4 regions of the Desulfosediminicola sp. genome follow, and region 3 is predicted to be linked to each of the others. Evidence: riboswitches for the same ligand, from Rfam matches in the RefSeq annotation. Region 3 holds a riboswitch; each other region holds the start of a gene.
The links. A riboswitch is a leader RNA that binds a small molecule or an ion and turns the genes downstream of it on or off. The one in region 3 is predicted to bind thiamine pyrophosphate.
Positions count from the first base shown of each region.

Region 1: linked by a shared signal. The riboswitch ahead of thiC (phosphomethylpyrimidine synthase ThiC) and the one ahead of thiM (hydroxyethylthiazole kinase) in region 3 are both predicted to bind thiamine pyrophosphate.
Region 2: linked by a shared signal. The riboswitch ahead of ACN5NT_RS05300 (NRAMP family divalent metal transporter) and the one ahead of thiM (hydroxyethylthiazole kinase) in region 3 are both predicted to bind thiamine pyrophosphate.
Region 4: linked by a shared signal. The riboswitch ahead of ACN5NT_RS08780 (thiamine ABC transporter substrate-binding protein) and the one ahead of thiM (hydroxyethylthiazole kinase) in region 3 are both predicted to bind thiamine pyrophosphate.

Region 1 is NZ_JBLXGE010000016.1:12,119-19,466, forward strand. It holds gene ACN5NT_RS21055 (TetR/AcrR family transcriptional regulator) at 1-188, shown strand, start outside; gene ACN5NT_RS21060 (acyl-CoA dehydrogenase) at 329-2,098, shown strand; TPP riboswitch at 2,421-2,535, shown strand; gene thiC (phosphomethylpyrimidine synthase ThiC) at 2,591-3,919, shown strand; tRNA gene ACN5NT_RS21070 (tRNA-Asn) at 4,291-4,366, shown strand; gene ACN5NT_RS21075 (crotonase/enoyl-CoA hydratase family protein) at 4,761-5,576, shown strand; gene ACN5NT_RS21080 (OsmC family protein) at 5,894-6,466, opposite strand; gene ACN5NT_RS21085 (hypothetical protein) at 7,105-7,266, opposite strand.
Region 2 is NZ_JBLXGE010000002.1:542,508-549,855, forward strand. It holds gene ACN5NT_RS05290 (Hsp70 family protein) at 1-713, opposite strand, end outside; gene apaH (bis(5'-nucleosyl)-tetraphosphatase (symmetrical) ApaH) at 1,286-2,110, shown strand; TPP riboswitch at 2,293-2,394, shown strand; gene ACN5NT_RS05300 (NRAMP family divalent metal transporter) at 2,546-3,751, shown strand; gene ACN5NT_RS05305 (hypothetical protein) at 3,748-4,287, shown strand; gene gltS (sodium/glutamate symporter) at 4,388-5,614, opposite strand; tRNA gene ACN5NT_RS05315 (tRNA-Leu) at 6,231-6,317, shown strand; gene ACN5NT_RS05320 (cation-translocating P-type ATPase) at 6,828-7,348, opposite strand, start outside.
Region 3 is NZ_JBLXGE010000014.1:39,856-47,203, reverse strand. It holds gene ACN5NT_RS19745 (hypothetical protein) at 1-223, opposite strand, end outside; gene ACN5NT_RS19740 (coenzyme F420 hydrogenase/dehydrogenase beta subunit N-terminal domain-containing protein) at 632-1,216, shown strand; gene ACN5NT_RS19735 (hypothetical protein) at 1,789-2,784, shown strand; tRNA gene ACN5NT_RS19730 (tRNA-Gly) at 2,908-2,982, opposite strand; gene ACN5NT_RS19725 (cold-shock protein) at 3,317-3,520, opposite strand; gene ACN5NT_RS19720 (RNA recognition motif domain-containing protein) at 3,678-3,941, opposite strand; TPP riboswitch at 4,417-4,508, shown strand; gene thiM (hydroxyethylthiazole kinase) at 4,681-5,493, shown strand; gene thiE (thiamine phosphate synthase) at 5,534-6,172, shown strand; gene ACN5NT_RS19705 (ABC transporter ATP-binding protein) at 6,175-6,930, shown strand; gene ACN5NT_RS19700 (ABC transporter permease) at 6,927-7,348, shown strand, end outside.
Region 4 is NZ_JBLXGE010000004.1:258,751-266,098, reverse strand. It holds gene ACN5NT_RS08785 (ABC transporter permease) at 1-1,431, opposite strand, end outside; gene ACN5NT_RS08780 (thiamine ABC transporter substrate-binding protein) at 1,725-2,774, opposite strand; TPP riboswitch at 2,901-3,010, opposite strand; gene ACN5NT_RS08775 (hypothetical protein) at 3,249-3,503, shown strand; gene ACN5NT_RS08770 (hypothetical protein) at 3,595-4,149, opposite strand; gene ACN5NT_RS08765 (TraR/DksA family transcriptional regulator) at 4,133-4,474, opposite strand; gene ACN5NT_RS08760 (amino acid permease) at 4,695-7,274, opposite strand.

The DNA of each region.
Region 1 (7,348 bases), on a different contig from region 3:
GAATTCAGGAGTGCATGGCTGAGGGCAGCCTGCGCCGCGATGATCCGGAGGAGGTCGCCATGTTGCTGCTCTGCACCTGTAACGGCTTTTTCGCCCAGTATGTTTCAAAAAAGGTCGTTGATGTGCCGACGATAATGAAGGAAAAATATTGGCGGATGTATCAGCGCCTGCTGCATGGCTTGAAATAACAAGGATAAAGCGAAAATCGGTTCCATGCCGGAGCAGAGGCATGCTGATTTTTTTTAGCCCACAAAGTTAACGCTTGTTAACCAGTTTATATCAGCGGCTTGTTCATCAGTATCATCTATAACCTGAAGGAGGTATTGCCATGTTGCTCAATAGCGGGAATGCAAAAACCAACCAGGACTCAGCGCAGGATGAGAGTATCCAGGTAACCAGAAACCTGCTCCTGAACCCTAAAACTGTGTCCTACGAGCATCTTGACAGCGAATCCAGGCAACTGGTGCTGAAGACCATCGAGTTTTTTGAGACCAAGGGCAAGGAGCAGCTCAAGCACGATGATCACGAACGGGTCTGGTACGCCGACTTCCTCGAATTCTCGCATCGGGAGCAACTCTTTGCCACATTTCTTACTCCTGCCAAGTTCGGTGATGGAGCAAAACGTTGGGATACGTCCAGGAATTGCGCCATCAACGAGGTTTTGGGCTTTTACGGTTTGAGTTATTGGTACACCTGGCAGGTGACTATTCTTGGTCTTGGCCCCATCTGGATGAGTAACAACGAGGAGATTCAACATAAAACTGCGCGCCTCCTGGGAGAGGGTGAGATTTTTGCTTTCGGCCTCTCGGAAAAAGAGCATGGTGCAGATATCTACACCAGCGACGTCGGGCTTACCCCACAGTCTGATTCGGGCTGGCTGGCGAATGGCTCGAAATATTATATCGGCAACGCCAACGAGGCGGCCCTGGTTTCAACGTTCGGCAAGTTCAATGATTCCGGCGACTATGTCTTTTTCGCAGTCAACTCCCAGCACGAGAACTACGAACTCGTAAAAAATGTCATAAATTCGCAAAATTACGTCGCAGAATACAAGCTGAACGACTACCCCATCAGCGAGAATGACATTCTGGCCAGGGGGCGGGATGCCTGGGATATGGCGCTCAATACTGTCAACGTCGGCAAATTCAACCTCGGCTGGGCCTCAATAGGCATCTGTAGCCACGCCTTCCACGAGGCAATCAACCACGCTGCCAACCGCCATCTTTTCGACCATTACGTCACCGATTTCGTCCATGTTCAGCAGCTTTTTATCGATGCATATGCGCGGCTTACTGCCATGAAGCTTTTTGCTCTCAGGGCCATCGACTACATGCGCGTTGCAGGTAGCGAGGACCGGCGCTATTTGCTCTTTACGCCAATGGTCAAGATGAAGGTGACGACCCAGGGCGAAGATGTCGTCAACGCACTGTGGGACGTTATTGCCGCCAAAGGTTTTGAAAAGGATATGTACTTTGAGATGGCTGCCAGAGATATCAGGGCGCTCCCTAAACTTGAGGGTACCGTTCATGTAAACATGGCGCTTATTATTAAATTCATGGCCAATTATTTTTTCAAGCCGGGCAGCTATAGCGAAACGCCGCGGCAAACTGCGCCGGTAAATGACGATTTTCTTTTCAGGCAGGGGGCGACCAAGGGCCTGGGCAAAACACGCTTTCACGATTATCGCACGATTTACAAAGAGTTCAACTCGCCCAACGTCAAAATTTTCAAAAAGCAAATCAGGCTGTTAAAGATCCTGCTGGTTGTCGGCAAGCCCAGCAAGCAACAGATCAAGGATTTTGATTTTCTGCTCAACCTCGGCGAACTGTTCACCCTCGTGGTGTATGGCCAGTTGATCCTCGAAAACGCCAAGTTGATGAAGATTGACCCGGCACTCATCGACCAGATTTTTGAGGTCATGATCCGGGACTTCTCGAAATTTGCCCTGCAACTTTATACCAAAGGCTCCACCAGCTTCATCCAGCAGAGGATCTGTACCAGGATGGTAAAACGCCCGGCAGTGAACCCGAAGCAGCTGCAGCACATCTGGGAAACGTATGTGTATAGCATGAAAGACCAGTATGAGATGAATCCATGATCTACGGCATAGCCTGATAAAGTGGGGGCAGGTTATCGCCCCACCTTTGTTTGAAGCAGGTGACGATAAAAGCTGGTGCCCGCGCCATTCGAGATCGGCCACGATTACAGTGGTCGATTATTTGTGGGAAAGAACTCTGATTGGACATTTGCTATTTTGTTTTGCAGGCCAGGTTCTTATCCACACCATCCTCAACGCTCTCAAAAATAACGCCTCTCTTATCGCAGAACTGCACATACCAAAAGCTTGACCTGGCGAGGAGCGACTGGTAGTTTCCCGGGAAAATGTTCAATGCAACTGTCCATCAGAAAGAGTTGCATGCTTATTGACCTGGGGGAGTCTTCGGACTGAGAGTTTCGTTTTTCGTAGAATAACGAATCGACCCTTTGAACCTGATCCGGATAATACCGGCGGAGGGAACGGTCGAATCGTCCGCTGCATCCTGCCGCGCCCCGATCGAACCCTTCGATATCTTCACTATGGGGCACAACAATGTATAAAACACAGATGGAACTGGCGCGTGAAGGATACGTGACCGAGGACGTATCGATAGCAGCAGCAGAAGCCGGTCTCGACCCGGAAATACTTCGAGATCGAATCGCTGAAGGGACGGCAATAGTATGCCGGAACAACAGGCGAACGAGCGGAAAGCCGCTGGCGGTAGGGAAGGGAATCCGAACCAGGGTCAACGCTAATATCGGCACCAGTAAAGACGATACCTCCATTGAGAACGAACTTGCCAAGGCAAAAGCAGCAGTAGCCGCAGGTGCTGACGCTATAATGGACCTCTCCACCGGCGGACCGATCGATGAAATCCGGGCGGCAATCATTGCCGAAACCGATATCTGTATCGGTTCCGTTCCTCTTTACCAGGCAGCATGCGACACCGTTGTTCGAAAAGGAAAAGCCATCGTCGATATGAGTGTGGATGATATTTTTGACGGTATCAGGAAACATCTTGAGGACGGCGTCGATTTCATCACCGTTCATTGCGGTGTTACCCGGGCAACACTTGAGAAGATGGACAACGAGGGACGCATCATGGAGGTTGTCTCCCGCGGAGGCTCCTTTACCTGCGCCTGGATGCAGCACAATAATGCGGAAAATCCCCTGTATGAATACTTTGACCGCTTACTGGAATTGGTAAAGCCTTATGACGCAACTCTGTCGCTGGGTGACGGTTTCCGCCCGGGCTGTCTTGCCGATGCAACAGACAGGGCCCAGATCCATGAGCTGTTGACCCTTGGTGAGCTGACGCAGCGTGCCTGGGATGCCGGTATACAGGTGATGATCGAGGGACCTGGCCACGTGCCGCTTGACCAGATCAAGACCAACATCCAGTTACAGAAGAGACTCTGCCATGGTGCGCCGTTCTATGTTCTCGGCCCCCTGGTGACCGATGTCGCACCAGGCTACGATCATATAAGCTGTGCAATCGGCGGCGCTATAGCGGCAAGTGCCGGTGCGGATTTTCTCTGCTATGTAACCCCCAGCGAACATCTCTGTCTGCCGACCATAGAAGATGTGCATGAAGGTGTTATGGCAACCCGTCTGGCGGGTCACGCTGCTGATATCGTAAAAGGTATTCCCGGCGCCATGGAGTGGGACAACAAGATGTCACGGGCCAGAAAAAATCTGGACTGGGAAAAACAGTACGAACTGGCGCTTGATCCAGATCTGGCCAGAAAACGAAGAGGTGCAACAGCAGAGGTGGCAGAAGCCCATGGTGCGTGCACTATGTGTGGTGAATTTTGCGCGTATAAAATGATGGATCAAAGGAAAGAAGCAAGCAAGGCGACGGCCTGCAAGTCAGCTCAATAACAGCGGAAGTACTAGCTTTTTAATGTCATTTTCGGGACAGAGCCGAATGGAGTTCCACTGTTTGGCTCCGACCTTGGTACCAAACAATAAAGCCGCAATCTCAACAGTCTGGGGATTGTTTTTTTTTGTTTTCATCAGTAACCAAAACGAATCGAGTTACAGGGCGCATTTTTTTCCTATTTCCTGCCTGAAGCCAGTATGTACAGCGGTTGTTGGGGGCTACTTTGCATGCTTTGGTGTGAGAAATTGAAAAGAGAGAGTGAAAAAACTTGCAGCCATAAAAAAAATGGTGTAATTTGCCCTCCCCTGTCTGGGGGGTGCAACGTTTTTTTCAGGATAAATCCACGTATTAGTGGAGTTATTTCGACTAATCCTCGGTAGCTCAGTTGGTAGAGCAGGTGGCTGTTAACCACCTTGTCGGCGGTTCGAGTCCGTCCCGGGGAGCCAGTGTCCACTCAGCCCGATTCCGGAATCGGGGTGTTTTTCATATAGGCCAGAGGGGTTTCCCCTGGCCAGCATTGCCGAAAAGGCCGAACATCCAGAGGGTGTTCGGCCTTTTTTGCGTTCTATCTCAGTTCTGGTTGCTGCTTTGAGTCTGGACGTTAAAGCTGTCAAACCTTCTGTGCCTGTTTCTCCTTCACTGTTTCTTTTCAGAATGCCGAAGGGTGCCGCTGAACAATAATAGCTATATTACAGCTGATTGAGCCAAAAGTTTTATTTTTAGGTTCATTGACGTTTCGAGTGAAAATTACCAGAAAATACGGGCAAATGAATTCACATTTTGATAAATATATTACGTGAACGTAAACGGAATGTTTCTAATCAATACCAGTGAGCCGCCATGACCGATACCGACAGAGTACAGTTAGAAGTTCGTGATCACGTTGCGTATGTGACCTTAAACAGACCTGACAAACATAACGGCCTGGATGAAGCGATGTTGAAAGCGATCATCAGTACCGCCCGGACGATTCGTAAGGACCGGTCGATTCGTTGCGTCATCCTGAAAGGTAATGGGCCTTCTTTTTGTGCAGGCCTCGACTTTGGGTATGTGGCGAAAAATCCACTTATGGTGCCGAAATTCTTTGCCAAGCTGCCATGGACGAAAGACAACGTATTCCAGCGCGTTGCCCATGTCTGGCGGGATATGCCAATTCCGGTTATCGCCGCTGTGCATGGCAACTGCTTCGGTGGAGGCATGCAGATCATTCTGGCCTGCGACTATCGTATTGCCACTCCGGAGGCCACACTTTCCATCCTCGAGATGAAGTGGGGGCTGATCCCCGACATGAGCGGCATGGTGACCTTGTCCCGCCTGACCAGGGTCGATATTGCCCAGGAACTGACCATGACCGGCCGTTTCTTCTCAGGAGTTGAAGGGGCGGAATATGGGCTGATCAGTAAGGTGAGTGATGAGCCGTTGGCTGAAGCGGAAGAACTTGCCCGGACAATCTGCGAAAAGAGCCCGGATGCGGTTGCAGCAAGTAAGTTCTTGCTCAAAAAGGCCTGGAAGAAGGACACCAGGATGGCGCTATTTTGGGAAAGGTTGACCCAGTTGCGCCTCTTTATCGGCAAGAACCAGCGGATCGCCATGTATAACGGCATGAACAAGGAGAAGGGGCCGAAACCTTATATAGTGAGGAAGAGTTTCAGGTAGAAGAGAGGAGAAAAGGGCGAGTTCATCTTGTTCATTACATCTCGAAATCGTGAACAGGCTGGACACATCCCACCAGCAAGGCTCCATTTGGCCTGATACCTCTTTTGTAGCGAGTCTCAAGATTTTCAGGAAGTATCTTCAAAATCAGAATATGAATCTACACAAAGGGGTGTGAATCATCTGTGTAGAGCGAAGATATTCGTTGCAGGCAGAGGTATGTTCAGTCTTGCGTTATCACTCTAACTGTCAGATAGATTCTACAATGAAGTATTGACCGTATCCTAAGTCAGAGAGGATATAATCCTCTCCCATGGGGGTCACATATCAATCCAATTGCTATCCAGTTCCACGGTCACCGTAATAGGCTTAGTAATACTATTATAAACAGGTGAATATTTCTGAGCCATCAGAAGAAGTTCCTTTTTTTTACTCTCTGAAGCATCTGCATCAATTGAAAAAAACACACGAATAGCCTTATATCCAACAGGGACTTCCTCTGACATTCCAAGAAATCCGCGAAGGTCTAAATCTCCCTCAAATCTGGATTTCACACCCTTGATTTGAACCCCCAATGCTGCGGAATGTGCTATCAGGCTTGTCGTCAAGCAACCTGACAGAGCCACAAGAAGATACTCAACTGGATTGGCACCCAAATTGTTTCCGCAAAGAACAGGTGGTTCATCTATTTCGAAAACTATAGGGTCCCGGGTATCATCGTCCTGACAGGCACCATAAAAACTCTTTATCGTCGCTCTATTATGAGTACCGTCGATCCATCGATTTGTTGCACAAAATTTAAACTGAGCAATTTCTGGTTTTTCTTTAATGAGCTCTATCGTACTGAATAACTGGTCTACATTGATTCCATTGATTTTCTTTTCCTGTTTCATCGTAATATCCTCCATTCAGATGGATATAAGTTGCCAGTATGTACACACCTGCATTCAAATTGAAAACCATAGTTGCTCAATACAATCACAACACAATAGACCTATGTACACGTTACGAAATAATGAGCAATTTTAGATGGAAACAGCTCATCTGGGAAGAGTAGCCGGAATCCTTGTGATTTCTCCTCATGAAGTACAAAAGTTGCAAAGTAGGCATACACAGTTTTTATCAAGCAAGATAGACTGACAGTCATTCTTACCATAGCAAGACAAATAAGAACTGCCCCTGCGCCAAGCAACACCTCCATTGCTTTTCCTTAGTCACGCTGATGAGGGAGTGCTTAAATGAGGCAATAGGCCTGGCCTATGGTGGCGGTCGTTGATGTTTCCAGAACATCGATAATCTGTGATTCACAAATTGTGTCCGTTTGAAATTGCCAGATCTAATCTAGATCTACTTGATTTGCACCCCAGGTAGTTACGTATACAAACTGTGAATCTTGGGGTTCTGTTTATCGACACTACTGCTGCATCAGCCAGTATCTTCATCAGGGTGAATGTCAGATCGGATCACGATTTCAGACATGAAACGCAGCGACTTTCACCCCTGATTTTTTTGTACCCCAGGTTTTGATTATCTAACCTATTAAATTATAGATAAATCCGGACAGTACGGCGCCAGAAAAACCAAGGACGACATACATTGCAAAAACCTGCTTACGAACCAGCGCATAAACTGCGGTCATGGCAAGGATGGAACTGATCGCACCAGCCACAATAAAGGCCAGTCCTGATCCCACAGACATACCCTGATCAATGAGACCGGATACTATTGGTGAAGAATAGTTATGTCGCTGATAAAATTGCTGGTGAACGAATTAA
Region 2 (7,348 bases), on a different contig from region 3:
GTTTTGGCGACCTCTGACCACATCAGGCTTGAATCAAGGGTGTTACCGCCAACAGTACAGCCGCCGAGAGAGAGGATATCTTTCCTTCTCTCAAGGTAACTTTTTTCATTTCTGCCGCAGGCTTTAAGAACGGAAAAATCTGAAGTACCACCACCAAAATCACAAATGAGAACGAGCTGCTCCTGATGAGCGTCTAATGTCTGTTCATAAAAGCTTGCAGCGGCAACCGGCTCATATTCCAGATATATATTTTTGAATCCTGCCAGTCGTGCAGCATCCAGGAGGCGCTTCTCGGCCAGTTCTTCCTTCTCTTTGTCTTCTGAAAAGACTACAGGGCGACCAATCACCGCATCGGTTATCTCACTTTTAAGATAGTTTTCGCCCTTCGATTTTATGTGTTTCAGTACAAGGCTGACGAGCTGCTCCAGTGAATGTGTGGTGCCTGCTATGTCGGTGCTTTTGAAGTTAAGATCTGGCAGATATGTCTTCACAGACTGAATGTATCTGCCTTCCGCATCAGTTTCTATATATCGCTCAATTGCCTGCTGGCCGAAAAGGAATTCTTTTTCGAAATAATCATAGAAGATAATTGATGGTAAAAGTTTTGTGTTGGTGTTGTGTTCATCAAGCTCAATTGCTTCTGTCTGCCCATCAATATTTACTGACAGTGCTGAATTCGATGTGCCGAAATCGATGCCGAATATTGCACCCATTACCATAACTCCTTTACGTACTGGCATTTCCGCTGATAAGCGGTTTCACAAATGCTCGACTCAATAATGATATGTTAAACACACCCATAAAGTGGGCATAGTCCTCAATCTTTCTTGCAGACACAGTAAACCCGGAACACTGCCTTACATGAGCGATGTCGTGTGAAAATGTTAGTAGCTGCAAAACAGAAGGGGCTGTTTACAATATGACGCGGTAAACAAGTCAAGAAAAATAACGATTATTTGAATAGTGCAGACCTATGCACGTCGCCTTCTGTTCAAGCCATCTACCGGAGACAAAACAGGTTTTTGGTAGCTTTATAAATTTATATCGTGGTCTGCCCCGGTTTAATTGGTGTTTGATTGTGACTCCGTTTGATTATCACCCTCCAGCCTCATCCCGTCCACAATGATTAATCTGTTTACAGTATTGGCAGCAATGCTGTAGAAACACCCTTTGAAATAAGGTCAGGGCGATGTGTCCTGCGTAATGTACATGGCCTGATGTTTGCGTCTTAAATCGAACACTTCTTCCCGGCGCTATTCAACGGTTCCAACTGAGTGAGGTTATTTTGTCGACATATATTGTGGGAGATGTGCAAGGCTGCCTTGCTGAACTCAAGCTGTTGCTTGAAAAAGCAGCCTTCAATCCACAGCAGGATAGTATCTGGTTTGCCGGCGACCTGGTCGCCAAGGGCCCTGAATCACTAGAAACATTACGATTCGTGCACAGTCTTGGGGACAGTGCAACCGTCGTTTTAGGCAATCATGATCTGCACCTGCTCGCGGTCTCCCTCGACCTTGTTCCACCTAGGCCCAAAGACAAAACCGCACCGATCCTGACCGCGCCTGATAAAAATCAACTGCTTGACTGGCTGCGTCAACAACCGTTGCTGGCAGAGCATGATGAATTTGTCATGTGTCACGCCGGGATCTCCCCCCAATGGGATCTACCGACTGCCCGAGACAATGCGCGGGAAATCGAGACCCTGTTACGCAGTGAAAACTGGCCATGGCTTATTGAACAGATGTACGGCAATCAACCGGATTCCTGGGATCAAGAGTTATCGGGTATAGAGAGATACCGGTATATCATCAATGCCTACACCCGGATGCGTCTTTGCTTCAGCGACCAACGTCTGGATATGAAATGCAAGCTGTCGCCAGGCAAGATCAACGGCAATGGCCTGCATCCGTGGTTCGCCTCACCTCAACGTATCGCCCTGGAAAAAACAGTGATTTTCGGCCACTGGGCCTCCCTGGAAGGATGCCACGACAATGATAACAACGTCATCGGGCTGGATACTGGCTGTGTCTGGGGCAGGTTCCTGACCATGCTGCGCTGGGAAGATCAACACTATTTCCGGCAACCGGCACTTTCTGCCAATCCGCAATAAACCAGCCACCGCTCATCTGCTAAGACTGCACCATTCAGACAGCGCCACCACCCAGCGCATCAGCTGTTTTGCATCCGGGCAAGAAACAAGGCCAGCTCAGAATCATCGGTCAGCTAGCCCGCTGTTTGCCGCCCATGATTCAAAATGATTTGCTTTTTAGTTGATAAATCATTAGTAATTCCACGTTCCGATTGGGGTGTTTTGCAATGTCTGCAGAGCTGAGATCATACCCATCGAACTTGATACAGTTCACACTGTCGCAAGAAATTCGGAGATCGCTTTTCCCGCTGGAATGTTCTTTCCGGCATCGTAGAAAGCTTCCCCTTCCTTAGACAGTCTCGCTATCATGAACCATTTTACCCGAAAGAAAAGAGCGTTCATGAAAACCGGAGCAGCCGTTGCCGGCTCTCCAGAACTTAAGGAACAGAAGAGCCCATGCCAGTCAAATACGTTCGATATGCAAGAGAGATGGGGCCAGCGTGGATTATCAGCGCAGTTGCCTGTGGCCCAGCGACATTAGCCAGCGTGGCCATTGCCGGTGCCAGTTATGGATATCAGCTGCTGTGGGTAGTGATCCTCAGTGCGGTATTCGGCACCACCGCACAGTATCTGGCGGCCAGGGTAGGCATCCTTGAGGGTCAGGGGATTATTGCCGCAACGGAAAAACACCTGGGGAAACGCTGGGCATGGGTACTCACGGTAGACGCGCTGCTGGCAACCTGGCTGGCGGCAATGGTGCTCATGAGCGCGCTGTCGGGCATCACCTCTCTGGTTACCGGCGTGGACACCCCATTTTGGGGCATGTTGTACGGCATACTGATCTCGGTATTTCTGGTGCGCAAGGGATACCGGAAATTTGAAACGCTCTGTAAAATCCTGGTGTTCTTTGTCGTTGCCTGTTTTGTGGCCACGCTCTTTATGGCGGAACTCTCTCTGCCTGGTATTGTTCAGGGGCTTCGTCCCAATCTTCCCGGGGGGCTCAACGCGGCCATGATGATGGCGGCTATCATGGGCGGAGCCGTTCATGTCACCATTATCGGCATGCATACGTACAATACCAATGCCAGGGGCTGGAAACAAAGCGAGCTTTCGCTGGCCCGGTTCGACACCTTTACCTCCATGGGCCTGGCCCTCGGTCTCTACAGTGTGGCCATTTTTCTGGTGGCGGCAGCGGTTCTCCATCCTAACGGCATAGCGGTGACCAGTGCCACGGACGCGGCCCTGGCCCTCAGGCCATTTCTGGGGGACAATGCGATGAAGATTTTTATGATCGGGTTGTGGTGCGCCACCTTGACCACCCTCTCCCCCACCTTTATGGCCGGGGCCTATTTTATCTCGGACAAGATGGGATGGGAGCTGGATGTCAGGGACAAGCGCTTTGCGGCTGCCATAATAGCAGGCTGCCTGGTCAGCATGCTCGGCCCTTTCGTAAAGGGCGGCTTTTTCCTGCTCCTGCCCCTGATGCTGGCTTTAGGCCTTACCGGCACCCCGCTGATCATTGCGATCATTCTCTACCTCTTGAACAGGTCTGACGTCAGCCTGCGAAATTCAGCACTGCTGAACCTGATGGGTGGCCTCACCCTGCTGGTCACCTCATTTCTGGCAGTACGGTTTCTGCTTACCAAAATCGGGATCGCATGATGACAACTGACCATATTGAACAGTATCTCAACCGGCAGACGCTGATTGCCGGAGATGTCAATTCAGGCAAGACCACCAAAACCGGCCTGATTCTGCAGCGGTTTTTAGAGGCAGGCTATGGCCGGCAGATGGCTGTTCTGGATCTGGCCCCGGCAACGGTTGCCGGAATCGGCGGCAAGCTTGCTCTTGATTCCGGCACCCCGGTTCTCTATCTGACCGCCGACATTGCCGCCCCGCGTTCCATGGGCCGGGACGCTGCCCACACCCTGCAGCTGGCCACGGAAAATGCGCGAAAAATAGAAGAGTTGTTTGAAGAGTTCAGGGCAGACAGACGTGACATCCTTTTTGTCAATGATGCCACCCTCTATCTGCAGTCCGGCAAGTTTGACCTGTTTCTCAAGACGCTGGAGATGAGTGCCACCAGGATCATCAACGCCTACTATGGCACAACTTTCGCCGAGTCAGACCTGACCCGGCGGGAAAGACGGCTATCCGACAAATTGATGGACGCCAGCGACCAGGTGATCCTGCTTTAGCCCAAATTTCTCATGAGCCCATACAGCACAGCCTGAACTGAAGAGGAAACCGGGTTGGCACCTCATTTCAAGGTCTGCCCCTCCCCTTCCGGACCCAGAACTAAAAGTTTGATAAAAAGAACGGAATCATCACCGCGTTCACAAGATCTATAAAGAATGCGCATACCAGCGGCACAATGACAAAAGCCAAATGAGACGGGCCATAACGCTTTGAAACCGAGGACATATTCGCCATTGCGGTTGGAGTCGAGCCGAGAGAAATACCGCCAAAACCCGCACAGACGACAGCGGCATCATAAGTCTTACCCATTGCCGGAAAAACGATAAAAAGAGTAACCAGCACTGCAACCAGTAATTGCGCTGCCAGAATGGCTAATATCGGTCCGGCTAAATCGACCAAAGTCCATAATTGCATACTCATCAGCGACATGGCTAAAAAGGTGCCAAGAGAAATATCTGCAAGCAGGGCGATGGAGGGTTTTCTGCTTGGCCATCTGGTCCCCGACCACCTCGGGAATGATTCCGGTATACAATTCGTTATGATGATGCCCGCGAAAAGACAGGTCACAAAAAGAGGTAGCTGCGGGCCCGCTTTACCTATGGCTTCATTGAGGATCAAGCCGAAGATAATACACACATGAATTGCCAGCACCGAATCGAGAAATGCCAGATAGTCTATCTTCTCATCAGCTTTGTTTTCATCTGACACCCCGACATCCATTGCCTCCTGCACTGCCGGCTTGAGGTTATAGCGGGTAATAAGCAATTTACCGATCGGGCCTCCCATGAGACTTGCCAGTATTAGGCCGAAAGTGGCACAGGCAATGCCGATCTCCATAGCATTGGATATTGCATAACCCTCCGCCACCCGCGGCGCCCAGGCAATAGCGGTGCCATGCCCGCCAATAAGGGAGATAGATCCACCCAGCAAGCCAACCTGGGACTGCAAGCCAAAGAATTTCGCCACGCTGAGACCGGTGATATTTTGTACAAACATGTACCCGATGGTTATGACCAGGAGGATGATGAGCGGCTTACCACCGTTAAGCAGATCTTTCAGACTCGAATTTATACCTATGGTCGTAAAAAAATAGACCAGCAGGACGTCCCGTGCCGCCAGGTCGAACTCAATTTCCACTCCTGTCGCCAGATAGACGACTGCAATCAGCACAGAACAGATCAGGCCCCCTGTGACCGGCTCGGGAATACTATATTCCTGCAGGACTTCCACAGCATCGTTTAACCGTTTACCCAGAAACAATATGACAATACCGATTGTAACCGTCAGAAATGATTTTATTAACAAAACCCCGTCGACGAATTCCATAATCTGCCTGGCCCCCAGCCTTATTTTGTCATCTCCCGTTGCCTGCCGCCCGGCAGTGCTTGTGTATATTCCTCAGCGCTCCACATTACACTTCAAAGGATTCCGGACCCCTTTCAGCGATACACCAACCTGCTCGCACCCAAAGTATATGGTCGCACAGTGGAGTGACTGTAATCAAGAAGAAAGCCCTCATTCACAGCACGCAGCCTAACGCACTTCTGGTCGAAGAGCCTGCCTCTTTCCCCTGCCAGCCACGATCGTTACGTGAGTTTGTGGCCCTCTCAAGTAATATGGAGAATACGTTCAACCACCTTCCACACATTGAGTGGGATCACCTTTTATTATGGGGCATCCCATCATCGAGGCACCTGAAAAAGCCGACGGACCAAAAACAACGCGCCCCAGACAACCGCGGCATCAGCAGAAACGTTCTCCAAAATAGAATTGAGAATTTAAGTATCTTATTAAAATTCTGTCGTATGCCAGGGGCGCTGTGTTTTGGGCTATCTGGTAATAGTTGCAATTCCAGATCTGCCCCTCGGTTGTTTGCAGATATCTGCAAAAGAAAGTGTTGACAAAACCCTTCTGAACTACGATATTCAGGGCCGCTATTGTTGCCGAAGTGGCGGAATTGGTAGACGCGCTAGGTTCAGGGTCTAGTGGGGGTTTCCCCGTGGAAGTTCGAGTCTTCTCTTCGGCACCAAATTGATAAAGGGCTGCAGTCATTATGATTGCAGCCCTTTTTTTATTGTAACCGTTCAGCTGCTCAACCCTACCCGATTCCGGCAAATTCGTTCAACATTCGTTTCCCCGAAGCACTCCCAAGCTGATCAGCCCACTCAGGAAAACATATACCAGACACAGGCGGATCGTTTAGGATTCCTTGAGATCCCAGGCAAACCTGTGGATCGATAGAGCTGGATATATGTCATGCCTACTGTTTGATAGACAATCATTATCACCTTCCCATAGAAACTCACGACGCAAACCTGTCCCTCGGCATGCGCCAAGCTCAATGGCATATTCACTCATTACCACAGAACAAATAACGGGATCGTCAAGGCTCATATCTTTAATTCGGCTATACCTTGAAAGAGATTACCGAACATCCGGGGCCACATTATTCAACGGTGGGCAAATTACTATCCGCTAATAGTGCGTAGTTACAATTCAAGACCGTACCTATTATTTCTTAGTATTTCTTAGCCCCACCTCAACCGTTTCGGGCAACAAACCGTTTGCGGATATAGTCCGCACCGAAGATTATGAGGATGCCCAGCCAGGCAAGTGCATAGACCCGCCCGCTGACTGGGCCGGTACTCAAAACTTTCTGCAGCGGCGGCCAATACAGGGTCGCCCATGAGAAGACCACCTGAATGAGGATACCTGACACGATCAGAATATTTGTGAAAATCCCCCTGTCGAGCCCGGAGCGCAGGGTGTAACGGCGGCCGAGGAGGTTGCCGATCTGCATCAGCAGGATGGTCGAAAGGGCAATGCCGGTGGCCGAGCGATAGAGCGCTGAATCTGTGGGCAGCTCGACCCCATAGCGCCAGCCGCCTTCAACGAGCACATAGAAAAATAGAAAGAGCGACCACGCTCCCTCCAGCAGGCCGAGGAACAGATAACTGTGAATCAGCAGTCCCGGTGTCAGCAACCCCTGAGCGAGATCTTGCGGCGGCCGCTCCATCACTTCGGTCGATGGCGGCTCCTGGCCCAGTGCCATGGAGGGGA
Region 3 (7,348 bases):
CACAGTAGCCCTCGGTATTCTGTGCCCGCCACAAACCCTGGAGAGATTCATCCTCTTTCTGGTACGTCACTTCGCAGGGAACATTGCTTCCCTGAATATCATATACCACCGTGATGAGGCGTTCTTTACCATCTTTGGTGCAGACATATGTCATTGCACTTGCTGTGGTAACAAAAAAAATCATACAAACTGAGCCCAAGAGCAAAACAAGTGTTTTTTTCATAACGTGTCCCTTCCATAAATTGTTGTTGAGTGTTGTCCTCGAACTTGCGGCGAAATAAAAAAAGTTCAGATTTGCCATAGTGTAGCCGAGAAAAGGGTAAAAATACTAGTAAAATTAATGTATTTGTCCGTTTTTATTCCAATTTGTCACAGTGTTGAATCGTCATCTTGAGGCAATGACTTAACTTGATAGGTCTGTTGCGAAAAGGGGAGCAAGGAAAATGTATCGTCACTCAGTGGGTGACACGTTTCCTGAACTAAGCAGCTCATGGAAGAGTATAACAAATTGTAAGAGTAACATTGAGACTGCTCTATATGTGTGGTAGGATGTCAAATTGTCAGTGAATAAAGTGAAAATCAACGAAGGCCGCCACCCAAACTCTACAGGTTGCAGGTCACTTAATGAACAATAACTGCCAGGTTTCCACCGAATCACCCTCTCTATATAGCTTTTACAGAAAAGGATCTTTGTACCCGTTGTGGAACCTGTGTTGGTGTATGTCCCAATGGTGCTTTGAGCCTCGATAAGGACAACTATCCTGAAATCGATCTCGACAATTGCGTACAATGTGGACTTTGTGCCAAGGTTTGTGCGGGCGGCAGTGTAAATTTTGCAGAACTGTCTGAGATAACCTTTGGCCATAAAGAAGCAACTATAGATTTTGACGACCATTTTCTGCAGTCGACTATTGGTTATGCGACCGATGAAAAACTCAGGACCGGTGGAGCCAGTGGCGGCGTAGTATCCGCCCTCTTGTGGAACATGCAGAAAGAGGGAACGATTGATGGTTGTATCGTTACCAGGATGAGTCGCGAAAATCCATGCCGCGGGGAATTATATATCGCGAAAGGTTACGATGAGATACGGCAGAGCCAGCAGTCAAAATATGTTGTAATCCCGGTTAATTCATTGTTGGCGAAATTACGCAATTTAACGGGTCGCTATGCTATTGTCGCCTTGCCCTGTCAGGTGCATGGCCTTCGGCTGCTTTAGCATGAAGTTCCGGCCTTGTTTAAAAAAATAATGTAATTATTGGGCTACATTGCGCTACCACCCTGGAACCCAGTTGCGACAGAAAGGCTCCTCAAACTGTCTCTGCGGAAAAAATAAAGGAAAGGATAGATTCCTTGCTTATGAAGCTGGGGAAAAAGAAAGTAGTTCGTTTACCTTTATGGAAATTCCTGTCTTCTGATTTTAGGGTGCCCTTGATCCGTATCAGACAGTCTTTAAAACGGCGACGCTTCAAGCTTTTGTAAGCCGGGTGTGAAGGGAAGCTGCCGGGTGCTATCGGGTATGAAGGATTGGTGACTGTTCTGATTCTGTTGATAGTGGTGCATAAGAGACGTACTTGTCTAATATTCGGTAATAGCATGGAAATGGATCAGTTTTCGCTACGCCAAATGCAGGGAGGCAGGGAGACTGGGATACGGTTGTAGTTTTTATGGCTCACGATTCTTTTTGAGCCCGGGTATATCACGCTCTCAAATCAGTTCGATCGCTTTTCATATCATTTTAAATACTGCTGGAATGTTATTGTAAAACATCTCAAGAACCGGGGGGATTAAATGATTAAAGAATGGTCAGAAAGACGTGTGCTGGTCGCAATCTACATGCTATTGCCCATAATCACTGTAATGGCCCTGGAGCGGGTGGTATTCGCGAATGATAATGATGAAAACAGTACACCTGTTTTTTTGCCTGAAGTCAGCATTGGTTTGGGGTATCGAAACGACCAACTTTCTTTTACCATAGCTGGTTTTGAGGGCACTCCAAACGTTCTGTCAGAGCTGGAGTGGGATTCTGTGGAGAGCATGGTCCTGACCGGTGATGTGCGTTGGTGTACTGAAACCCATATATATTTCCGTGCACATGCTTTAATTGGCACAATTTATTCCGGTGACAGTCGCGATTCGGATTACGAGGGCGATAACAGGACAATGGAATATTCACGTTCCTATGCAGATACAGACGACGGTTCAGTTTTTGATGGGAGTTTCGGGTTGGGCTATAGCTTTGATGTAGCTCTTCAGGAACCAGGTACGTATTGGCGCTTCATCCCGGTGATTGGCTACGCATTCCACACCCAGGAGTTTGAAATGACCAATGGCTATCAGGAGCTATACATTGATGAGGATGGAATCAGTTGGCCCCCAGGACCGTTTGACGGGCTGGACAGCAGTTACGACAGTGACTGGAGCGGGCCCTGGATCGGAATAGAGCTGGAATGGAGACCAGCTGTAAAGCACAGTCTTATAGTCGGGTTTGAATATAGCTGGCTTGATTATGAGGCTGACGCGACCTGGAACCTGAGAGAAGATTTGATGCAGCCGACAAGCTTCGAGCATGATGCGGATGGCAGCGGTGTCAGTCTCAATACTGAATATCGATATGACGTTACCAGGAACTGGTATCTGGGACTTCAATTCTATTACTACAACATGAGTACTGATTCGGGGACAAAAACAACCTATGCGGCCGATGGCACAATTTACAAAAGCAAATTCAACGGGGCGGATTGGGAGTCTTACTCTGCTTTAGTTAAGATGGGATACTATTTTTAGTTCCGGGTGAATAAGATTGTAGATTGCAGGGTAGAGAAACATCTATCGTTTCCGTTGCATCGGCTGCTGAATTTATTTTAAACAAAAAAGGCTTACGAATAGATCGTAAGCCTTTGGCAATTCTGGAGCGGGAAACGGGGGTCGAACCCGCGGCCTTCAGCTTGGGAAGCTGACACTCTACCACTGAGTTATTCCCGCAAGAAAGTTGAAGAAGTATAAAGTTCTTGTTTGGGGTTGTCAACTAAGACGTTGTGGTAGTTTTTGTATGAAATTCGGCAGGGTCGGCAATTACCAGGTAAAGTGGATCAGAACGACGTATTTCGTTTGCTAATGCTGAGGCTGATCTTGTATTTGAACTGCAGGAAATATCAAAACCGGGTGAATCTTAGGTCTCTAAGCTAAGAACTGGTTTCTTCTGGAATAACAGGAAGGCTGCTCTGAAAGACGGGAAACAGTAAGTTACTTCGAGGTATATCAAATCACTACAGTGTCAAAGGAGTTGGCTGTTCTGCAGCCAACCCCCTCTGGCAGTTTATTTGATCTTAACTACATTCTGGGCTGAAGGGCCTTTAGGGCCTTCAGTGACCTCAAAACTCACGCGCTCGCCTTCTGCGAGTGATTTGAAGCCGGTAGTCTGAATTGCGGAGTGATGAACAAAGACATCCTTTCCACCATCCTGCTCGATAAATCCAAATCCCTTGGCATCATTAAACCATTTAACTGTTCCTTCAACCATTGTGACAACTCCTGTGTTAGTGTGGGGCGAAACTGCCCCGTTTTCCAAACTCGATATTCTCTTTTCCAGGATATCGAGTCTTAACCCGCTTCACGGGTTAATTCTGTACTGATATTTCTGCTATTTATTCAAAAAGCAGTACCGTATGATAACGGCTTTATCTGCGTTTCTTTCCTTTTTTCTGAGGTTTGGCTTCACGGCAAACGAGTTGACGGTGCTTATACTCGTGTCTGTTGAGATCTTCCATGGCTTTATGTCCCTCGCTTCGAGACCCCATTTCAATAAAGGCAAAGCCTTTTGATCGTCCGCTGAAGTGGTCAGTCACAAGGTTTGCGTTGACGACTTCTCCGTATTGGGTAAATAGAGCTAATACCTCGCTCTCGCTGATATCATAGGGCAGGTTGCCTATAAAGAGCTTCACTCAGGATCTCCTGTTTGCTGTGACCAGCGGCGAAATGTTGTCGGCAACAAAATGCGATAGGGCCGCAAGTAAGGTGTCGAGAACCACGAAGCGTGATCTTGATTTATAGAATGAGGGTGTCAGAATCCAGGCCATACCGGTAAGCTGATAGTCCCCATGAGAAAGCTATTGCTGCTGCCACTGGTGAAATTTTCAGGTGTCCATGAATGTGTCGGGCAGTATCGGGTGGGAGGGATTAAACCCGCGATTTTCGGCCTGGAAGAAACACGATTTCGACGCTGTATAATTTCAGCAGAATACATTAAGAAATATAGATGTCTCCTTAGATATTGTCAACGGATAAGTCATGTTAGGTGTTTGGGGTTGCTGCATGAGTGCCACAGGTTGCAGGGAGTATTAACGCAAATGTTGTGAGTAGTTTCGCTGTCAACCAACCATTTGACATTCCATTTATGATATTCTATAAATGTTCAATATAATTTGCAAGGGGTGGCTGATAAGCCTGAGATGATACCCTTTGAACCTGATCTGGTTAACGCCAGCGTAGGGATGCACGGATGATTGTTGTATTCATATCAGATTCTTCATCGGTTTTCGGCTGAGCAATCCCGCTCAGACATCTCTTTTTCTGTTGCCTCCTGTTTTCATTTAACGTGCCTGTAAACACCAGATTGTCATGGGCGTTTGCTGTGCAGATATTGCCAGCTCCAACGGCAATAATTTACCGAGGAGGGAACCAATGTCCCGGAACGGCACTCCTGCTGAACGTGCAGCAGAAAACTTGCAGAAAGTTCGAGCTAATAATCCGCTTATTCATAATATCACCAATTTTGTGGTGATGAATTCAACAGCCAATGTGCTTCTGGCGGCAGGGGCGTCGCCTGTCATGGCCCATGCCGAAAATGAGGTTGAGGAGATGGCCGGCTTTGCCGGAGCGTTAGTACTCAATATTGGCACCCTGACTGATGCCTGGGTCGATTCAATGGTGAAGGCCGGCAGGAAAGCGTCCGAATTGGGCACTCCGATAGTGCTTGATCCGGTTGGCTCGGGTGCAACTGCACTTCGTACTGCTGCCGCCAAACGAATTATTGCTGATACGCAGGTAACCGTGATCCGCGGTAACGCTTCAGAGGTACTGTCATTGCGTGATGCTGATTCTAAAACACGAGGCGTCGATGCGCTTCATTCCGTGGAAGATGCGGCAGGCGTTGCAGGGATTCTTGCCGGGGAGCTAGGAGTTACCCTGGCAGTTACCGGACCGGTGGATCTTGTTACCGATGGCATGCGGGTGCTTCGCGTTGAAAACGGGCATAAGCTGATGCCTTATGTAACGGGCACCGGCTGTGCGGCAACAACCATAATTGGTGCTTTCAATGCGGTAGACGATGATCCGGTCATGGCTACCGCCACAGCTTTGGCCTATTTCGGTCTGGCTGGAGAAATGGCAGGTGAAATATCCAAAGGACCGGGGAGCTTCATGGTCAACCTTCTTGACAGTCTCTACACAATTACGCCGGAAGATCTCCGCACAGGCTGTCGAATTTGTCCATGAACAAATTCGAGTCTTGCAGCATTTGAAAAGGAAGCACTTTATGAAGCTGAACTATTCAGTCTACCTGGTTACAGACCGGGAGATGGCCGGAGAGTGTAATCTGGCAGATATCGTGGTTGCTGCAGTCAGCGGTGGAGTAAGTTGCGTGCAGATAAGGGAGAAGAATCTGCCCACACGCCAATTTGTGGAGGAGGCAAGGGGGCTGGTTGAACATCTCAGGCCACTTGGGATCCCGCTCATTGTCAACGACCGCGTGGATGTCGCACTTGCATGCGATGCAGACGGTGTGCATCTCGGCCAGAATGACATGCATATAAAGGATGCCCGTTCTTTGCTGGGAGGCCAGAAGATAATAGGTATATCGGCGGAATCCCTGGCTGACGCCAGGCGGGCCGAGCTGGAAGGGGCTGATTATATCGGCATCAGCCCGGTCTTTGCCACAGCGACTAAAACAGATATTGCCAAGCCTCTTGGCCTGGGAGGGGTTCGAATAATCCGTGACAACGTACAACTGCCTCTGGTGGGCATTGGTGGGATCTCTGCTGCCAATGCAGCCGATGTCATTCAGCACGGCGCAGATGGTGTGGCGGTGGTTTCGGCGATCATTGCTGCTGAAAGTCCCGAGGCTTCGGCCCGTGAGCTATTGCAGCAGGTGACTTCAGCAAAAAGGATCGTTTAAGTATGCAAGAGTTTCATTTGCAAAGTTGTACCACTCCGCCTGCTATTCATTTTGACTCGATTTCCCTGTCGTTTGATGGAGAGTTATTGTTCAGCGATTTCAGTGCCACAATTGGGGCCGGTAGTTGTACCTGCCTGCTCGGTCCTAGCGGTTGCGGAAAGTCGACATTGTTGAAAATTGTATCAGGTAATCCAGACCTCAGTTACAGCGGGCGGGTTCACTTTAATGGCGTCGAAAATCCGGGGATCAGTTGGATGGCGCAGAGTGATTTGTTGCTCCCATGGCTGTCGGTGCAGGAAAATGTGCTTCTTGGAGCCAGGTTGCGCTCTGAAATAACCCCGGAGTTGCGCGAAATGGCGGGACACCTTCTAGATGAAGCGGGTCTTGCCGATCAGGGTGAGAAACTACCCGCCGAACTGTCTGGTGGTATGCGACAACGTGTGGCGTTGCTCAGAACCCTGTTGGAAGACAGGCCGGTAATCTTGATGGACGAGCCATTTTCGGCTCTTGATGCCCTGACCCGTTTGAAGCTGCAGAATCTTGCTGCCAGACTCACCAGGGGGAAAACCGTATTGATGGTCACCCATGATCCAATGGAGGCTATGCGTCTTGGTGACAAAGTGATGGTTTTGCGCGGACGGCCTGCAGGGCTTGTCGCCTCTATTGAAATGGATGGAGCAACACCGAGAAATCCTGAGGACGGTCAGGTTCAGCAGGGGTATGTGAAGTTGTTGAAGTTGCTTATGGAGGAGATATGAGAATCCTGCGCCCGGTTATTCTTGCTGCAGGACTTTTGCTCCTCTGGCAATTGGTGGTGGTGCTCAGCGGAGTGCCGAAGTTCATCCTGCCCGGGCCGATTCCTGTTGCCAGGGCGGTCGTAACGCACTGGTCAAGTCTGCAGGGCCATTTGCTCACAACTTTCAGCGAAATAGTGCTGGGGCTGATTATCGGAACCGTCCTTGGCAGCATATGTGCACTCACCATGTTTCTGCAGCCCCTGGTAAAACGCTGGCTTTTACCTGTACTCGTGGTGAGCCAGGCTATTCCGGTCTTTGCCCTGGCACCTCTTCTGGTGCTCTGGCTTGGTTATGGTATGGCGTCTAAAGTCGCCATGGCTGTTCTGATTATTTTCTTTCCGGTCACATCGTCGTTGTATTATGGGATGCAGCGTACGAA
Region 4 (7,348 bases), on a different contig from region 3:
TGATGCACCAAGCATTGTTGCTGCTTCCCGAAGCGATTGTGGTATCTGCCTGAGTTGAGGCAAAATGCAGCGAACCACAAAGGGAAATGCCACCAGGGCGTGAGCAATTGGCACCAACGCCAGCGAATCACGCAAATTGAGGGGTGGTGCATTTAAAGTAATGATATAGCCAAAGCCCAGCGTTACGGCAGAAGTTGCAAGGGGCAACATTATCAGAGCGTCCCACAATGTTGTGGAAGATTTGTAACGCCTGATTGAAGTTACAATCTCTTTTCTTCTACCTTGATCAGATGCCAGAAAAACCGAGGCCATGAGCCCAAGTACAACTGCAATCAACATTGCTCCAATACCAAACCCAACACTGTTGGCTACAGCCTTGATCGGCTCAACGAAAAAGACTGAGTGGGCCTCGGTGGAAAACAGCGCTGAATAATAGCTCAGGGTCAATCCCTCTTGCCCCGTAAACGAGCGCAACACCAATGCCATCAGGGGGGTTACCAATAGCAGCAACATAATGCAGACATTACCGATGATCATAAGCCTGGCAAAAGAAGTTACGGGGCGCACAGCGCCCCCTGCCACAGAGTCAGAGTAGAAAGAACTCCTCGATTTAGTGTCGAGCCTGGCGTATATCCACATCAGGATAAAATTGATAGTTATCTGGATGAGCGATAAAGCGGCAGCCATAGGCAGGTTAAACATCTGCACAGCCTGACGATATATCTCGACTTCGATAGTGGCATAACCTGGGCCACCAAGAATGAGAACCACCCCAAAGCTGGTGAAACAGAAAATAAAAACCAAAAGCCCGGCGGACCCAATAGCGGGCAGGAGCAATGGCACGGTAACCCGTAAAAAAGTCTGCCAGGGTGATGCCCCAAGCATCCGCGCCGCCAAACGGAGATTAGGATCGAGACCGGCCCAGTAACTTGATACAATGCGGACAATCAGTGAATAATTATAAAAAACGTGAGCGAGTAGAAAAAAATAGACAGTCTGGTCGAGCCTGATTGGAGGCACGCTGAAATTAAACACATTTATCAGCAAGTCATTCGCCAGCCCATTCTCCCCCAAAAGTGCCCGAAAGGCTGCGGCAACAACAACGGTTGGCAGCACGAAAGGAACCGTCATGACTGCCTGCAGAAGACTCTTGCCGCGAAATTGGTATCTGGCAAAGATATAGGCTGCAGGAAGGGCAATCAGCAAAGTCAGCAAGGTGGAAAGTGCCGCCTGCCAGATGGTGAACCAGAGAATACGGAAATAAACAGGACTGGCGACCAGTTTGGCAAGCCTTTCAGGTTGCCAGCTGCCCTCCGGTAAAAAAGAGAACAGCACGATCTTGGTTAACGGATAAAAATAGAACAGTGCCAAGAAAACCAGAGGCAGGGAAAAAACCAGCCACCGCAGCGAATTTCGAGATTGTTCATTCACCAGTACAACCCCAGTAACAATATACCTTTAACCAGCATTCCCCATGACCACTATGTAAATTTCACCAACATGCAGGTTATACAACCTGCGTAGTCAAGATGTCGCCAATGCCCTGGAGCCAATCCCCTTGCACAGCCCATTAATCTAATTATATTCTCATTTTCCAATCAAACAGGCTGCCTGAATCTGGTGCAACGAACTCCGCGCTTTCCCATACCTGTGCCGATGAGATATCGGGGTTGTGCTTTAATGACTGGTTGTTTTAAAGAATACTCGAGACCCAACATCCGTAATTATCGCAACATCACGTTTGTCCAATCCTCCAGCCATTTTTCCCGATTGGTCTCGATGGCTGCGGGATCGACCTTTAACGGTTTCTCTGCGACTTTTGAATACTTTATAAATATTTCAGGCAGTTTTGCTTCGCCGCTAGCCGGATAGACAAACATTTGCAGGGGAATATCCTCCTGAAACGTTTTGCTGAGCATAAAGTCGACAAATTTTCGGGCAATCGTGACATTTTTGCTCCCTTTCAGGATTCCCACAAATTCGATCTGCCTGAAAGCGTTGTCATCGGTCACTAATGCCACGGTTGGAGCCTCTTCAGGCTCAGTCTCAGCATAATATACAGTTGCCGGTGGGCTGGTAGCATAACTCACCACTATAGGGCGATCCCCCTCTGAAGCAGCTGTGAAGTGTCCGAAGTAGGCATCAGACCACCCCTGGGCAATCAGCACCTTATTCTCACGCAACTTCTTCCAGTAATTAAGATAATCGCCCTCGCCAAACTTGCCTATGGTTGCAAGCAGAAACGCCATACCCGGAGAGGACGTAGCCGGATTCTGCACTGCAATGAGGCCTTTATACTCCGCCCTGGTCAGATCTGTCAGGTCAGTTGGTGGGGCTATCCCCTTTTCCTTAAACCAGGCTTTATCGTAGTTGAGGCAAACATCACCATAACTCACAGGCAACAACCTGTTTTCATTATCCAGCTTTAATTGATCGGGGATCATTTCCAGCATGGGAGACTGGTACGGTTCAAAGATATCTGCACCGATAGCCCTGGATAGAAAAGTGTTATCTACCCCGAAGAAGAGATCCGCCATTGGGTTATTCTTAGAAAGGATAGCCTGAACAAGAGCAGCCCCGGCATCACCTGACTTTAAAAACCGAACAACAACGTCATTTTCTCTTTCAAATTCGGCAATAACTTCTTTACTGACATTAAAACTGTCATGGGTCATCAAAGTTAACGTCTGTCCTGCATGGCACCAGGCAGGCAAAATGAACACGAGAGCAAAAATTAACAATACTCTCTTCAACTTGCAAATCGCTCCATTCATACTTATTTCCTTTAAAGTGAAATTTTGCCCGGAGAAGCTGTTCTGATCTGCAGTTTTTACAATCAGATACTACTTTCGGGCAGAGGAGCGTGTGCAATAAAAAAAGCCACCCCCAGAGCGGAGATGGCTGAAAGCCACACTTTTCCCTCCGCCGGCATTATCCGGATCAGGTTAAGCGGTCGGGTCCTTTCAGACCCCTCTCAGCCTGGTTATTCCAAGCTCCCGCGTATCAACTTGTACTTACAATGATTGACCGTACGATTAATGGTATGTCATGCAGATTAAGCCGGCAACATAAAATTGAATACCTCAACGTATTCAGAGAGTAAACTGTCTGAAGCAGTTACCTGCAGCCAATAAATCGGCCTGGAATTTGCATAATTTGTGACTACATATTATTTTCAAATCAGCTACGCAAAGCATTGCGACAGCTATGAGATACTCCCAAAAATCAACTATACTACTTGAAACACTATGATTTTATCTGATATCTACGCGACCATTTATCAATTTATCGTCAGTTACCCCATCATTGCCGCCATTGTAGGAGTGGTCCTTTTGGTATTCCTCTGGCAAAAGCCGTGGGAATTTTTGCGTATCACTATACTGGTTCTGATAATTGCAGCCGCCGGATACTATTTTGCCTTACTGACAATGTCGGCAGATTATGGTTCGGACCAGAAACGAGCAATTACTACAGAGAGAGAACAACAGTTAGAAGCTAATTAGCCCGAATCCCTCATGCGCACTTCAGGCTAAAGAGAGCCCCAGGGTGATACGTACCACCAGACACCAAGCCGCCTTATTATTTGAAATTACCTCAAGGGATCAGTTGCCAGCAATTGCCATCTACGATTTCTATAGAATCGAGTTCAGAAAAACCGGAAGTGCCATCTGAAACCACCACCAGATCCGCCCTGGCAAGCTGCGCCAACGCCCTCGGTTTTATCTCGCCTGATACAGAACGCACAACAATATGAATAGCAGGATCAACCACCGACCTTAAACTGTTTGATTCACAGACAACAAGCGCATTATCGGGAATTCTTTTCGAGAATTCCCGATACCCTGCCTCTATCCCTGCGTCATCACTTCTAAGATAGAACACTTTTTTCGCACCTGCCCGTAGCATACGGGAGGTATCCTTTGGACCATTAAGGCGATTTTCTTCAAACAGTTTTCCTTCAGGAAAATCACGGCTGTGATCCCCATGATAAAGATGCTCGTCCGGGAAAATAGCAGAGACCTTCAACGCATAGATGTCATATTCAGCTGAAAACGATTGTATCAGGCGGCAGACGAATTCGGTTTTACCAACATTTCTGCCGGCGCCACCAATGATTACCAGATTTATTTCTCTAGATTTTTTCAGCACAGTGCACACAGAAAGGGTTGGCCGGGTCAATCTCGAGACGGCGACCTGCAATCTCTTCATCGCACATGGCACAGTAGCCAAACGCCCCACCTTCAATTCGTTCAAGAGCTGCCTCAATGCGGGTAAGTTGTATCTCTCGCCGTCGCTTGCCTTCAAGTGCCATAGCTTGAGATTGCATGGCATCCATCCTTGAGAGGCGTCCTACAGTTGATTGATCCAATTCGACAGTGCGGGTGGAGGCCTGACCGGCCTTTTTCTGCCCGATCAACTCCTCCCGCTGCTGCAAAAGTAGTTCCGTCAGTTTGTCTATATCTATTCCACTCATAACCAGCTGCCTTTCTGGTAGCAATACCCCGATGAAAAATTCCACTCACTGAAAACTATCAGATCATAAAAAAAGGTTCGCACCTGTCTGCCGACCTAGGACAGTTCAGGTGCGAACAAGAGGTTTCTGAGTCAACGTCAATCGGCATCATAGCTGATTGAACACTTCTTGGAAACACCAAAGCGTAAGACCACCGGATGCAGGTTCTTGGTATCCTAATTCATTGGCGATCTACTCCGCCCCCATCTTCCGGATTATCGTGTTCTGTATTCTCTGCTTCATCGTCTTTAGGCTCTGAAGTTCCTCCTTCAGCTTCTTTGATTGCCAGATCGACTTTAGCCTGTTCACGAGCCATTCTCTTATCAGCAAGTTCCGATTTTTCACGTGCCTGCAGGGCGAGTCGCAACTGATTGACAAGATCCTGGTCAAGCGTTGAGCCACCGAGCTCTATCTTATCCATCTCCGTCCTGGCTTTAGCTGCCGCATCAGCAGCAGCCTTTTCAGCCTTTTTCAATCTTTGCCTCAAACGGTCAAGATTATCCTGCGCTTCAGCAAGATCACCCGCCTCCCCTTCTTCCGGCTCTGCTCCCAGATCGACTTCCTGTCCGGCCTGCACCAGTGCCAGCAAACCATTGGTGTGTTCGATATTCTGGACATTATCGCCAAATATATCAAATACACCTTCGCTCCTTATGGTAACCCCCATAAAGGTGAGCTCAGCATCAGCAGAATATTTTGAGATAGAGTGATGATCTGCATTTTCCACCAGGATCATTTCCGCATTGATGCGTGTTTCACCTATGGTTTGCTGTAAATCAGCAAGACTCTTTTCCGACAGGTCAGAATAATTGGTAGCCAGAACCCGAATGGTAGCACCATCCCACCGCTTATCTCTGGTAGTAAGATATGCCAGTAGCAACATCAGCCGGCTCGTTGCATCACCTCGCCACCAGACATCTATTCTCCGTTTTTCAGGCTCGACAAGCTCAACCTCATCCCAGCTACGCTGATCGCCTTTGAAAATTACAAGATGGCATCCCGCTCGATAACCACTCCTAAGATATTTCACATAATTCCTGGTGCGGGCAACGGAAGTATCATCTTTATCTTCAAGCCAGTTGAGGAGTATTGTGTTCGCTTTTATGGGACCTAAACCAAACGACTGAATAAGCACGTCCAGGGATAGTAGAGCATCAGGACTGGCAATTACTCGTGAGAAGATGTCAAGCCGGTGACTTTCCACTTCCCTTTTCAATTCAGCAGCCGCCTCAAGCCTCCTTTTACGACTTTGTGCCCCTTCTCCCTCAATAAATTGCACCACAGTGGTTAAACCACTTTTTCCCTCAAGCCAGCTTGCAAACTCAAGCAACCTTCCCCTTCTTTCCCTGGTGGCAGAAAAGGCCAGAATATATGGTCTCCAGTCCCTTGGATGATCAGGGTCCGAACCTGCCTCGAGAAGAAGAGACCGTACTTTTTGTAAATTATGGGAACGTTGACTGTCGGCCCAACGAGCCGGACGGGTGGTTCTCCGCAAATATTGATATATGGCAAAAAGAATAGCGATAGCTGCAATACCATATTCCCAATCTATGGCCAACATCACCCCCAGACACGCTGCGGCCCCGGCCAGACTGATGTTTTTATGGTACCATTTGAATCGCGGCCTGAAGGAAGGGCTGGAGGCTCCTGCTTCATAATAGGTTGCGTAATTCAGCAACCCGTAAGAAATCAGAAAAAACATGGAAACCAACCGGGCTATCAGGTCGAGTTCACCTAAAGCGATAGTTGCAAAAGCAATAGCGGCCGACAAAGCCACTCCTCTTTGAGGGTTGTCCGTTTCAGCACTGCCTTTGGCAAAAGGATTCAGAAAAAGGAATATTTTATCTTTGGCGAGGGATTGCAGTATGCGCGGCGCACCTAAAAATGAGGCCATGGCAGATGAAAGAGTGGCTGCAATGACACCGGCATCGATAAAGATACCCATGTACGCAATATCAGCCATCGCACCATAATCGTTCTGCAGTATAGTAAGCGGTCTGCTGGCTGCAAAAAGAATTGCTATGGTTACGTAAACTACAATAGACAGTCCTACAGCCACAAATGTTCCAAGAGGTAAACTTTTCTCAGGATATTTCAGATCTCCCGACATGCTTACCCCTTGGGTAAAACCGGTAACCGCTGGAAAGAAAATAGCAAATAGTACCCAGAATGGTGCGGCATTTTGTGGACGCGCGAGGTTTTTGGCCAACAACCCACTATCCCAGTTCGCTACTCCCCCGATATAAAATGAAGTCAGAGCCAGCACCAAAAATGCCATAACCAGATACTGAAACTTCGTGGCCAGGTCGGCACCAACCCAGGCTAAAAGGAACAGAAGAGCCACTGCAAGCGCGGAGATCATTTGAGGGAGACTTGACGGACCACCCGGGAAATAGCCAGCGACAACTTCACCAAACCCAATACAATAAAAGGCAATTGAGACCGACTGGGCAAGAAAGAGCACGAATCCCAGCGCCCCTCCAAACTCGAGGCCGAGGGTGCGTGAGATGAGGTAGTAATCGCCTCCACCTTTCACTTTGAAATTTGTGGCAATCGCCGCAAGGGAAAAGGTAGTCAGCACCGATATACTATTAGCCAACCCAATGATGAGCAAACCATACATCAAGCCTGTGCTACCTACCACATAACCAAGGCGCAAAAAAAGGATTATGCCGAGAATGGTAAGGATGGAAGGAGTAAAAACGCCGGCAAAAGTCCCTAATACGCCGGTTTGTTCTGGCAAAGCATTCTTTGGCTGCATAGATTTTCCCTATTCATATTATCTTCATACCAGATAGTGCCACTACAACCTCTGGCATAATTTAATATTTACAA